Regions from separate parts of the Marinobacter sp. V34 genome, predicted to be linked through region 1. Evidence: predicted binding sites of a transcription regulator. Region 1 holds the regulator's gene; the other holds the start of a gene.
The links. The regulator sigma-54, encoded in region 1, starts transcription at its own class of promoters, with help from an activator protein. The targets are predictions, from matches to a motif close to ANTGGCATNNANNTTGCTNT.
Positions count from the first base shown of each region.

Region 2: AC0B60_RS19625 (ammonium transporter) is a predicted target of sigma-54. The motif match lies at 2,373-2,392, and genes of this name have one in related genera.

Region 1 covers NZ_JBUPZY010000003.1:388,404-394,987, forward strand. Annotated here, with positions in the region: gene lptC (LPS export ABC transporter periplasmic protein LptC) at 1-569, shown strand, start outside; gene lptA (lipopolysaccharide transport periplasmic protein LptA) at 574-1,182, shown strand; gene lptB (LPS export ABC transporter ATP-binding protein) at 1,160-1,885, shown strand; gene AC0B60_RS07285 (RNA polymerase factor sigma-54) at 2,038-3,564, shown strand; gene hpf (ribosome hibernation promoting factor) at 3,689-3,997, shown strand; gene ptsN (PTS IIA-like nitrogen regulatory protein PtsN) at 4,093-4,563, shown strand; gene rapZ (RNase adapter RapZ) at 4,592-5,473, shown strand; gene AC0B60_RS07305 (HPr family phosphocarrier protein) at 5,481-5,750, shown strand; gene mgtE (magnesium transporter) at 5,861-6,584, shown strand, end outside.
Region 2 covers NZ_JBUPZY010000017.1:11,013-17,596, forward strand. Annotated here, with positions in the region: gene AC0B60_RS19620 (circularly permuted type 2 ATP-grasp protein) at 1-878, opposite strand, end outside; gene AC0B60_RS19625 (ammonium transporter) at 1,092-2,300, opposite strand; gene AC0B60_RS19630 (MotB family protein) at 2,524-3,441, opposite strand; gene pomA (flagellar motor protein PomA) at 3,444-4,220, opposite strand; gene AC0B60_RS19640 (YkvA family protein) at 4,285-4,704, opposite strand; gene AC0B60_RS19645 (fructosamine kinase family protein) at 4,740-5,567, shown strand; gene AC0B60_RS19650 (DUF6231 family protein) at 5,577-6,056, opposite strand; gene AC0B60_RS19655 (SDR family oxidoreductase) at 6,155-6,584, opposite strand, start outside.

The DNA of each region.
Region 1 (6,584 bases):
CACGGCCCTGGGCACGAAGCCTGGGGCTGGCTGTCACGATAGTGGCACTGTTTTTCCTGCTCTGGCAAAGTGACGAGCCATCAGAGCCGGTGGATGCCGCCGCGCTGAGAGGAGAATCGGAACCAGACGGTTTCGTGGTTAATGGTCGCTACCTCTCCTTCGATGAGACCGGGCGGCTTACCGCACATTTCGAAAGCCCGCGCATTGAGCAATTCGAGGCCCGCAACCAAACCATTATGGAGTCACCGAATGCAACGCTCTACGGCGAACCTGGCAACGCACCCTGGCAAGTCCAGGCCAACAAAGGCCAATTCATGGAAGCTGACGACCTGGTCCACTTGACGGGGGATGTTCATGTGTCCCAGCAAGCCCAAGGTGGGCGCTCACTGACGTTAACTACGTCGACACTGACACTGGATAACGCTGAGCGTACAGTTTATACAGATGCCCCGGTGGAACTGACCGACTCGTTCAGCCTGACCCGCGCAACCGGCATGAAGGCCTGGATTGATGACCGAATCCTCGAACTCGACTCTCAAGTGGAAGGACGCTATGAGCCCGGCAAGTAAATTCATGCCCCATCCTCACCCCAAAGGACACCAATCGGTTGTGTCGCGCCCGGTGATCTCAGCGATTGCTCTGGTACTAACGCTGACCGTTGGCATGCCATTCGCTGCCGCCTTTGACCTGGAGTCCGACCAACCCATCACGGTCAACGCCGATAACGCACGGCTCGACGAAGGTCAGGGCATTGCAACCTATACCGGTTCCGTTGAAATGAGCCAGGGCGATGCCAACCTTATGGCGGACAAGGTTGTACTTCACCGGGATGAAAACGGCGTCAGTCGCATTGAAGCCACCGGTACCCCGGCACGCTATCGCCAGCCTGCCATGGAAGGCCAGGGTGAAACCGACGCTCGCGCCCTGACCATCACCTGGTCCGCCTCCGACAACCGGGTCACCTTTAAGCGCGAAGCCGTGATTGAACAGGGCGGCAACCTGTTCCGCGGTGACGTGATTCATTACGACAGCGCCGAGCGCGTGGTAACTGCGGAAGGCGCCGCTGACCAGGGCGATGGCAGCGGTCGCGTCGAAATGGTCATCCAGCCGCGCGGCAACTCCGGCAGCAATTCAGATAACCCTAACGGACAGGATACCGATGGCAGTTCTCAGGGCCAGTAACCTCGCAAAAAGCTACAAGCAGAAGAAGGTCGTCATCGACGTTTCCCTGGAAATTCGCAGTGGCGAGATCGTCGGTCTGCTTGGCCCCAATGGCGCGGGCAAAACAACGTGCTTCTACATGATTGTTGGCCTGGTCCCCGCCGACAATGGTCGCATCACCATCGACAATCAGGACATAACGCCACTACCCATGCATGGCCGAGCCCGAAAAGGAATCGGCTACCTGCCCCAGGAAGCCTCCGTGTTCCGCAAGCTCACCGTGCGCGACAACATACTGGCTATCCTGGAAACCCGCCGCGAACTCAAGCGAGCGGACCGAGAGGCCAAGTTAGAGGAACTGCTTGAAGAGTTTCACATCACCCACATCCGCGATAGCGTTGGCATGGCCCTTTCAGGGGGGGAGCGTCGGCGGGTGGAAATCGCCCGCGCGTTGGCGATGGAGCCGGCGTTCATCTTGCTGGACGAACCTTTCGCCGGGGTCGACCCCATCTCAGTGAGCGACATCAAGCAGATCATCCGGCACCTGCGGGACAAGGGCATCGGCGTACTGATCACCGACCACAATGTGCGGGAAACCCTCGATATCTGCGAGAATGCCTACATTGTCAGTGGCGGCCACATCATTGCCTCTGGCAACTCGGACGATATACTGGCCAACCAGCAGGTCAAAGAAGTGTATCTGGGCAACGAGTTTCGCCTGTAGTACACTCGGCAAAGAACTTGCTTGGCGCGGCAAGTAGCCAGCATACAAAGAGTTTTTGTGCAACCCCGGCTCCAGAGAGCGCCCGAGTGACGCAAAGAGAGAGCCTGAGTGACGGAAGAGAGAGACCGAGTGACGGATCCTGAACCATGGTTATGAAAGCCTCATTACAGTTAAAGCTGGGCCAAAGCCTGACCATGACGCCCCAGCTGCAACAGGCTATCAGGCTTCTGCAGCTCTCCACCCTGGATCTCCAGCAGGAAATCCAGCAAGCATTGGAATCCAACCCAATGCTGGAAACCTCGGAAGACGACGACAACCAGAATCCGGAATCAACGGACAGTGACAACGAATCCTCTGAAACTGCGTCGGCCGAGGAATCCAACACCACCTCCGACACCGCAACGGAGTGGGACGAATCCGAGAACGGGCCTGACTGGTCATCCGAAACGGACAGCCCCGACACCATTCCCGACGACCTTCCCGTCGACACCGCCTGGGATGACATTTACCAGTCAGCGCCCGCTTCAGCGGCCCGTAACGACGACGAAAACGACCACGACTTCGAGACCCGCAACTCCCCCACAGAGACACTTCAGGACCACCTGGAATGGCAACTGAATCTGACGCCCATGAGCGAGCGGGATCAGGCCATCGCCCACGCCCTGATGGATGCGGTTGATAACCACGGCTACCTGACCTCTCCGCTTGAGGAAATTCATTCAGGTATGGTGGACGAAGCCGATGAAGACCCGTTGGAACTGGACGAAGTGGAAGCCGTTCTTCACCGTCTTCAGCACTTCGACCCACCTGGCGTATTCGCCCGTAATCTGCAGGAATGCCTGCTGATCCAGCTAAACCAACTGCCCCCGGAAACGCCTTGGCTGGCCCAGGCGCGACTGGTGATCACCCACTATATAAACCTGCTGGGCAATCGCGATTACGCCCAACTGTTGCGCCGCAGTCGCCTGAAAGAAGAACAGCTACGGGACGTGCTGGCGCTTATTACCGGGCTGAACCCGCGCCCTGGCGACACGCTGGACCAGGGCGAGCCAGACTACGTCATACCTGATGTGATCGTGCGCAAACACAATGAGCGCTGGCGCGTGGAACTGAATCCTGAAATTGCACCGCGCATTCGTGTGAATGCAAGCTATGCTTCTCTTATAAAGCGTGCGGACAGCAGTGCCGACAACACTTACCTGCGAGACCAGTTGCAGGAAGCAAAGTGGTTCATCAAGAGCCTGCAAAGCCGCAACGAAACCCTACTCAAGGTGGCCACGCGCATTGTCGAGCACCAGCAGGGATTCCTGGATCATGGCGAGGAAGCCATGAAACCATTGATTCTCTCTGATATTGCCCAGGCGGTGGAAATGCACGAGTCGACCATTTCAAGGGTCACCACCCAGAAGTACATGCACACACCGCGGGGCATATTTGAACTTAAGTATTTTTTCTCAAGCCATGTTAGTACCGACGAGGGTGGAGAGTGCTCATCCACGGCAATCCGCGCGATGATCAAGAAACTGATTGCGACGGAAACTCCGAAAAAGCCATTGAGCGATAGCAAAATTGCAGCCATGCTAGGAGACCAGGGTATCAAGGTGGCTAGACGAACCGTGGCCAAGTATCGCGAGGCAATGCACATTCCTCCGTCCAACGAGCGAAAACGATTGGTGTAGGAAGCGTCTGTTCCCGGCCTCACGGGGAGAGCCCTTTCCTGAAAGTATACCGCCTGCAGCATAACGCTGTGGCACACAGCTGGCATCCTGACGGGTGCCGGCAAGCTGAAAACAGGAGAAGCCTATGCAACTCAATATTTCAGGCCATCACGTAGAACTGACTCCCGCACTGAAAGATTACGTATCAGGCAAATTTGAAAAGCTTGAGCGGCACTTCGACCATATCAGCAATTGCCAGGTTACCCTTGAGGTGGAAAAAGTGCGCCAGATGGCGGAAGCTACGCTTCACGTGATAGGTGGTGAGATTCACGCAAAGGCCGAAAACAGCGATATGTACGCTGCCATTGACGCATTGGTAGACAAGCTGGACAGGCAGATCCTGAAGCACAAAGAAAAGAACGTAGACCGGATGCATGGGAACGGCGCCCGCTAGGACGACTCCCCCTGCATGACAGTTAATCGAGCTGCGGCACTGGCTTACCAGGCAACACGTGCCGCAGCCTTTTTTTACGGAACTGCAGTCGATTCATGACCGACACATCCCTGACTATCGAGAACATTCTCGCGCCGGAGCTGACCCTTTGCCGGGTGCCTACGTCCAGCAAAAAGCGGGTTATGGAAACCATTGCCGAGCAGATCCAACAGCACGACTCTTTGCTCAGCGACACCGAGATATTCAACAACCTGGTCGCTCGCGAGCGGCTTGGAAGCACAGGTATCGGACAAGGCATTGCGATCCCCCACTGTCGCCTGGAAGGGCTGGATCACGTGGTCGGCGCTTTGCTGACCCTGGAAGAAGGCGTTGCGTTCGATGCCATCGACAATCAGCCGGTGGACCTCGTCTTTACCCTGATCGTCCCCAAGGAAGCCACCAGCGAGCATCTTGAGCTTTTGAGCCAGCTTGCTGAAAAGTTCAACGAGCGCGCATTCTGCGACCAACTGCGTCAGTGCACCGATGCAGCCTCTCTTTATCGCCGGATGACAGCCGAGACAAGCTGAATAACTCCATATCCAAGGTGAACGGGCTATGAAACTGATCATCGTCAGCGGCCGATCAGGTTCCGGGAAAAGTACCGCGTTACACGTTCTCGAAGACCTGGGCTATTACTGCATCGACAACCTGCCCATTGGCCTGCTGTTCCCTCTCACACAGGAAGCCACCAACCAGAATTCTCCCGGCCGGCTGGGAAAGATGGCTGTCAGCATCGACGCCCGCAACCTTTCCGGAGAACTGAGCAACTTCGAGAATATCTACCGCAGCCTTCAGGATACCGGCGTCACCATAGAAATCATTTATCTGGACGCCGATGAACAATCCCTGTTGCAACGCTTCCATGCCACGCGCCGGAAACACCCGCTGAGTGATGACAAAACCTCCTTGCGGGAGGCCATCGGTAACGAGAAGAAGCTTCTGGAGCCCCTTTCCAAGCTGGCGGACCTTTACATCGATACCACCGGGCTGTCCATGTACGAGCTCCGGGATATGGTGAAGCAACGGGTCGCTGGCAGGCGCCATCAGGAACTGGCGCTGCTATTCCAGTCGTTCGGGTTCAAGCATGGCGTGCCACTGGATTCGGACTATGTGTTCGATGTGCGCTGCCTGCCCAATCCATACTGGGACACCAGCCTTCGGCAGTTCGTGGGGACCGACCAGCCGGTCATCGATTTTCTCGAAAAGGAGCCGTTGAGCCGTAAGATGGTCGACGATCTGACCCAGTTCCTGGAAAACTGGCTGCCATCGTTTGCCGACAGCAACCGCAGCTACATGACCATATCCATCGGCTGCACCGGTGGCCAGCATCGCTCGGTTTATATCTGCGATCAGCTCGGCCGCTATTTCTCGGGCAAATACAGCAACGTGCAGGTTCGCCACACCGAACTGCCCCACCTGCAAAGCAGGGAAAGCTGAAGCGCCTATGATCCGCCGCCCCATTACCATTATCAACAAACTTGGGCTCCATGCCCGGGCGGCAGCCAAGCTGGTCGCCAAGGCCTCCGAATTCGAAAGTAGCATTCAAATCAGCCGGAAAGGTCGACAGGTAGACGCAAAAAGCATTATGCCCGTGATGATGCTGGCCGCCAGCCAAGGGACAGAAGTGGAGCTGATTGTAGACGGGCCGGATGAATCCGAAGCTGTCGACGCGCTGGTCACACTGATCAACGATTACTTCGGGGAAGGCGAATAATCGCCCGCACCGGGAATCCTCGCCCGTCTACGGCATTCACCTACAACTCTTCCTCACCTATGTTACCTAACTCCGCTATAATACGAGGGTTTTCTGACTGTGGGTGATCCATGACCGATATTCTGGAGAAAAGCCAAGCGCGCCAACGCCTTCGCTCCCTGAGCGAAGCGCTGGACAGTGGCGCCCTGAAACAGGTTGCCCGCATCCTGAATGGCGGCCTGAGCCCCAGTGACATCGCCCACCTGCTCGAATCATCGCCACCCCGCCAGCGTGCCCTACTCTGGAACCTGGTCGACAAGCAGCTTGAAGGCGAAGTCCTCCAGTATCTGAACGATGATATCCGAGGTTACTTCCTGAGCCAGCTGAACGCTCAGGAACTCGCCGATATCATCGAGGATTTCGAGTCGGACGATCTGGCCGACTTGCTGCAACAGTTGCCAGACACGGTGATCCAGGAAGTCCTGGACACCATGGACGAGCAGGATCGTCAACGCGTCGAAGAAGTACTCTCCTACCCGGAGGACACCGCCGGCGGCCTGATGAACACGGACACCATTACGGTGCGCCCGGACATCAGTATCGACGTGGTTCTGCGCTACCTGCGTCGTCATCGCAATCTGCCCCCGATGACGGATAGCCTTATCGTGGTAAGCCGACGCGACGAGTTCATCGGCATGTTGCCCATCACCAAGATGCTTGTATCCAACCCGGCGGCGACCGTGCGAGAGGTAATGGACACAGACATCGAGCCGATACCGGTTACGCTGTCCGACACCAAGGTGGCAACCCTGTTCGAACGTTACGACCTGATCTCAGCACCCGTGGTCAGTGAGG
Region 2 (6,584 bases), on a different contig from region 1:
AGCATGGAATCCGGGTTTCCGGCTAGTGGGTCAAGAAAATCGTCGTCAATCCGCCGGTAGATGACGTCCACCTGCTGGGGGCCGATGGTGGTCTTCATGTACACCTTGTTGTGGCGTATGAACAGATCAGCGCCCTCCACCAGCTCGACACCCATCTGGCGGGCCAGGAAGGCATGCTCGAAATAGGCGCTGTTGAAGCGGCCGGGGGTGAGTACCACCACGGTGGGGTTGGGATTCAGGGACGCTGCACGCAGGGTTTCACCCAGCAGTGCTGGGTAGTGTTCAACCGGTGCTACCGGCGCCTTGGCAAACAATTCCGGAAACAGGCGCATCATCATGCGTCGGTTTTCCAGCATGTAGGAGACACCGCTGGGGCAGCGAAGGTTGTCTTCCAGCACGTAGAAGTCGCCATCGTTGTGGCGGATCAGATCGATGCCGGCTATGTGGGAATACAGGTTTCGTGGCAGCTTCAGGTTCTGCATGCCAGGCTGGTACTGGGGATTAGCGAACACCTGCTCAGCACTGATAACCCCGGCTCGAATGATGTCGAACTCATGGTAGATATCGAACAGGAAGCGGTTCAGAGCCTGCACCCGCTGGCGTAATCCCGCCTGCAGACGTTGCCAGTCACTGGCGGAGATCACTCGTGGAATCAGATCGAACGGAATGAGCCGTTCGGCCCCCTGGTCTTCGCCATAGACATTAAAGGTAATGCCCAGGCGCTGAAACAGAACGTCTGCCTCGCGGCGCTTTTCGGCTAACAGGGCTTCGTCGGATCTGATCAGCCAGTCCTCCAGCACCCTGCAGCTGGGCCGCACCCGGTTATCCTGATCGAACAGCTCGTCGTAGATACCCTCGGGTGGGGTTTGTATCAACATAACCTTGACCCTCTCCTGAACACGCCACTCACCGGATGTGGGTAGTCGATATCCAGCCATTCCCATGAGTTAAAGGAATAGCAAAAGGCAGGCCACTCTGGCGGCAAACGGTAGGTTTATCACCGGAACGGGTTATTTAAGCAAAGGCCAGGCGGAGGGAGGTGTCAATAAAAAGCATTGCCAGCCGCCAGAAAAGGCGGCTGGCAGGTAGGGTTATTCCAGGGATGTCGCGCCGATTCGATGGATACTGACATCCGCACCGTTGAATTCTTCTTCGTCGGTGAGACGCAGGCCGGAGATGGCGCTGACAATGCCGTAGACGATCAGGCCGCCGACAAAGGCCACCACAACGCCAGCAACCGCGCCGATGACCTGCGACATCAGGCTGACGCCACCGAGGCCCCCGAAGGCTTCCTGGCCAAAGATGCCGGCGGCAATGGCGCCCCAGACGCCGCACACACCGTGTAACGGCCAAACACCGAGTACATCGTCCAGACGTTCGATCCTGTCTTGGGCCCACTCAAACATGTACACGAAGATGGCGCCGGCGATGCCACCGGTAATAAGTGCACCGACGGGGTGCATCAGGTCCGAACCGGCGCACACAGCCACCAGGCCGGCGAGCGGTCCGTTGTGAATGAAGCCCGGGTCTTTGCGGCCCACCAGCATGGCCACCAGAACGCCGCCCACCATGGCCATAAGGCTGTTCACCGCCACCAGGCCGCTGATGCCGTCCAGAGTCTGGGCGGACATCACGTTAAATCCGAACCAGCCAACGGTGAGAATCCAGGCGCCCAGCGCCAGGAACGGGATGTTGGAGGGGGCAAAAGCCACCACTCTGCCGTTGCGGTAGCGGCCGTTACGTGCTCCGAGCAGGAGCACGGCGGCCAGGGCGATCCAGCCGCCCACGGCGTGCACCACAACCGAGCCGGCAAAGTCGTGGAAGGCCGCACCAAACTGGTTCTCCAGCCAGGCCTGGAAGCCGTAGTTGCCGTTCCAGATCATGCCCTCGAAGAAGGGATATACAAACGCCACGATCAGCCCCGAGGCGATGAGCATCGGGTAGAACTTCGCACGCTCGGCGATACCGCCGGAAACAATGGCAGGAATGGCGGCAGCAAAGGTCATCAGGAAGAAGAACTTGACCAGATCATAGCCATTCGCGGCCGTCAGCTCCGAAGCGCCGGCCATAAAATGGCTGCCATAGGCGATGTAGTAACCAATGAAGAAGTAGGCCACGGCGGAGATGCCGAAATCGGTCATGATTTTCACCAGGGCATTCACCTGGTTTTTGTGGCGCACGGTGCCGACTTCCAGGAAGGCGAAGCCAGCGTGCATGGCCAGTACCATGATGGCACCGATCAAAATGAACAGTGTGTTGGCGCTTTCGGTCAGGGTATGTACTGCACTCGTGATATCCACGGGTTGGTTGCTCCTGATTTTATGGTTTTATCCGCCTGTCACGGGCGGGTTGTGCATTGATAGCGTGCACAGCAAGCAAGGAGTGTTCCATTTTGAGGCAAATTCAGAGCGGAGAGTCGATTAGGTGATTTCTTGCTCTGACGTGGGGCGGAATTGCGTTGGAGGTGGGGTGATCGTGCTTTTTAATGGTGCATTAACGGGGGAGGCGCACCATTCTGGCCGCCTACCACAGTAATTCGTCCTGATCGGATTCGTCGGAACTGCGGGAATCCGGTGCAGCGGACGCATCGGCTTCGGGGTTCATGAGTTCCCTTATCCGCATCTCCTGTTCCTCGATCGGCCCGGACAGATCGATAATGATTTCCACCCGGCGGTTTTTGGCACGGTTCTCCGAAGAGGTGTTTGGTACCCGTGGCTCGGTGTACGCGAGACCGGTGACCGCCAGCCGGGCAGGCTTCAGTTTACCCTCGGCGAGGAGCGCATTGGCAACCGCTGCTGCCCGAGCGGCGGACAGGTCCCAGTTGCTGTAGAACCGCTGTGTGCGGATGGGAACATCGTCGGTGTGGCCTTCGATGGTCAGCTTGCCGGGGATCTCCACCAGTATGTCGGCCATTTCCAGCAACAGGCCTTCAAACTCCCAGGTCAGGTCCGCCGAACCGGAGGGAAAAGCCCCCTTCTCCTCAACGCGAACAATGATTCTATGATGATCCTGGGTGAGGTTTACCCGGCCATCTTCGATGGCTGTCTCAAGCACCGATCGAACCTGCTCCAAGGTCTTCTGGAGCTCGTCCTGAATGGCGGATTCCACAGCCACATCCGTAGGGCTCTTCAGGGTTTCCAGTTCGGGCTGTTGGTCGGTGGTTGTCTGTTTGACTTCATTGACGACGGTGGGCTCGGGCGGTGCCGGAGAAAACTTATCGAAAATCGGGCTAGTGCCCATGGGTATTTCCAGGGCGGGCACTTCACGTTGCACACCGAATGCTTTCGACAGTTCGCCAGCAATCTGTTTGAATTTCTGCGCGTCGATTTCCGAGAACGATAGCAGCAGCACAAAGAAACACATCAGCAGCGACATCAGGTCTGCAAAGGTTACTACCCAGGCGGGAATACCCGCTTTTTCCTCTTCCGGTAATTCATCCATGGCTAAACGCCTGCCGTCTCGGCTTCTGAGTTTTTCTCACGTTCTTTCGGCGTCAGGTAACTCGACAGCATCTGCTCGATAACCCGTGGATTGGTGCCTTCCTTTATGGCGACCAGCGCATCAATATAGAGCGATTGCAGACGCGCTTCCTCGGTCATTCTCAGCGAGAGTTTGTCTGCGATGGGGGTGGCGATCATGGTGGCAATCATGGCGCCGTAGAGTGTGGTTAGCAGGGCAACCGCCATGGCGGGTCCGATGGACTTTGGGTCTTCCATATTGGACAGCATCTGCACCAGACCGATGAGTGTGCCGATCATGCCCATGGCGGGGGCCACGTCGGCCATTGCCGTAAAGACTTTTGCGCCAGACCGATTGTGATCCAGCGTCAGTAGGCGCTCTTTGGACAGCAGGTGTTTGATGGTTTCAGCATTCTGGCCATCGACCAGCATCTGTATTCCCTGGCCGAGAAAGGGCGAGCCAACTTCACGCTCTTCCAGGCCAAGAACACCTTGCTTGCGGGCAACATTGGCCACCTCAATCAGTTCATCAATGCTTTCACGGGTGTCCGGCAAGCGGAATTTGAACGCTCGAGCGGCCACTTTGAATGCGCTGAAAAATTGGCTGAAGCTGAATTTCGCCAGCACAACAAGCATGGTGCCACCGACCACGATCAGTATCGAGGGAGGGTTGATGAAGACATCCGGCGATACGCCAAGTATGACGGCAGAAGCAATAAGCAGGATGGCCCCAACGAGGCCGATCAGGGTGGCAAAATCCAAGATAGCTCCAAAAGGTTTTGTGATTCAGAGGGCTTTTGAAGATTAACGGTAGCCCACAATTGAATCAATCGCTATCCGTAAGCGTTTGTGTCTCTGTTTTAAGATCTTTCCACGCCGCGTAACGAAGCAGGTCTGATTCCACCAGGGCCAGGCATGCTGCCACCACGCCGGCGTCGTCCAACAGGCCGAATCCCAGCAGCAGGTCCGGGATTAAATCCAGGGGGTTAAGCACGTAAACGAGGGCGCCGGCTATCGCTGCAATGCTTTTCCAGGGGACTTCACGATAGTTGCCCTGCCAGTAGTCCCTCAGCATGGAAAACATCAGCCGGATGTCGGTGCTGAACCGGCTCAGCTTGCCGCTATTCCTGACTTTGTCTTCGATAGCTTGCTGGCGGTTGAGCAGGGCTCCCACATCTCGGCGGTGAACCTTGTCAGCCTCGTGATTCAACTGTTTGTTTGCCGTGTGCTTGCTAAAACCTGTCATCGGGCTATTCCTATGTGGGATGGCCTTGCAGTTCCATGATCCATGAAGCCTGTGACAAAGCCAAGGGTGTTTGCGAGGCGATTTCCGATCATGGTTATACTGGTGGTATGACTGATTTCGTGAAACATAATCCCTCGTCCTTTCCCGATGCGCTGTTGTGCGAAGCCCGAGGTCTTGAGGTTTTGGCAGAAACCCTAAAAGCGGCCGGTGTCAGTGGGTTGCGTGTGCCGGAGGTGAAAGCTGTATCAGCCCGCGAGCTGGTGATTCCGAAGATCCATCCTGGCCCGGCGAGCGAGGAGGCCATGGCCGCGCTTGGCGAAGGCCTGGCGCACATGCATGCGGTACGTCGGCCCGAGTACGGGTTCGACGCCGATAACATGATTGGGATGTCACCACAGAAGAACCGCCTGACGGACGATTGGGGTGCGTTTTTCCTGAGAGATCGACTGGGTGTGCAGGTAGGCATGATCGGCAATGCCCCTATTCGGCAAGAGTTTGAAGCGGTGCTAAAGCGCCAGGGCGACGAGCTCGTCCGGTTTCTGAATGAGCATTGCGAACACCCAAGCCTGCTCCACGGCGATCTATGGTCCGGAAATGTCCTGTTCGACAGCGCCGGGCCCTGGCTCATTGATCCGGCGGTTTATTACGGTGACCGGGAGGCGGACATTGCCATGACGGAGCTGTTTGGTGGCTTTTCTTCGGCTTTTTACCGTGCCTATGACCGGGTCTATCCCAGAACGGATGTCTACGACACCAAGCGGGCCATCTACAACCTGTACCACACCCTTAACCACTACAACCTTTTCGGGGCGTCCTATCTGAGCGCCTGTCGCCACAACCTTGACGTGGTGGCCTCGCTGTAAGCGTGGCCGCTACCACCAGGCCTTGCCCCACATTTCCGGATTGGCCCAATTTTCAGGGTTGTTCCAGGCGCGTTTGTGGTTGTAGCTGTCGATGTTGTAGGTGTAGAGCGTGAGTGGACGGTTTTCGTCACCAAGCTCGGCCTGCCTGCGGAAGCCCAGCCCGATGAAGTCCGTAAACGACCACCCGGGGCAGTCTGCCACCACAACGGCGATCTGGTGGGTGCCGTAGTTGCGCAGTTGGCCCAGCAGTACTTGGCCCTCGTCGTGGTTCAGGTGTTCGAGCGTGTTGGTCACTAGAGCCAGGTCCTGGGTCTCGGGCAGCGGGAAGGCATCGTTGGGGGCGCTGGTATCCAGAGTGGTCATGGCCGATTCGCTGTGGTGCCGGCACCAATGATCCCCGACTTCATCAGCGATCTCGCCGCAAACCACCAGTGTGGCCGGTTGACAGGTGTCGATAATGCGGGCCAGGGCCTGCTGCACAGTGGTCATGTTTGGTGCGTCCGTCTGGAATGGAACAACCAGTATCACACCAGCCTGTCGGCGGCATCAACCAGATGCTCGCCGACAGCGCTTAGCAAGCAACAGCCTTACAGCTCCTGGGCCGTTGGCCGCAGAATGATTTCGTTGATATCAACGTCCGCAGGCTGTTCTATGGCATAGACTATGGCCCGCGCCACCGCATCGGAATCAATCGCCACCTTGTAGAGCTCATCCGCTGCCTGTTTGGCGTTCGGGTCAGTGATGGTGCTGGTCAGCTCGGTGTCGATGGCTCCCGGTGAGATGTTGGTGCTGCGGATCTCGTCGCCGGCTTCCATGCGCAAGCCTTCAGACAGCGCCTTCACCGCGTATTTCGTGGCACAGTATACAGCGGCACCGGGGAACAGTTTGTGTCCGGCAACGGACGACAGGTTGATCACATGCCCGCTGTGTTGTTCACGCATGGTCGGCAGTACAGCCGCGATGCCATACATCACGCCTTTAATATTGACGTCCACCATCTGGTCCCACTCATCGACC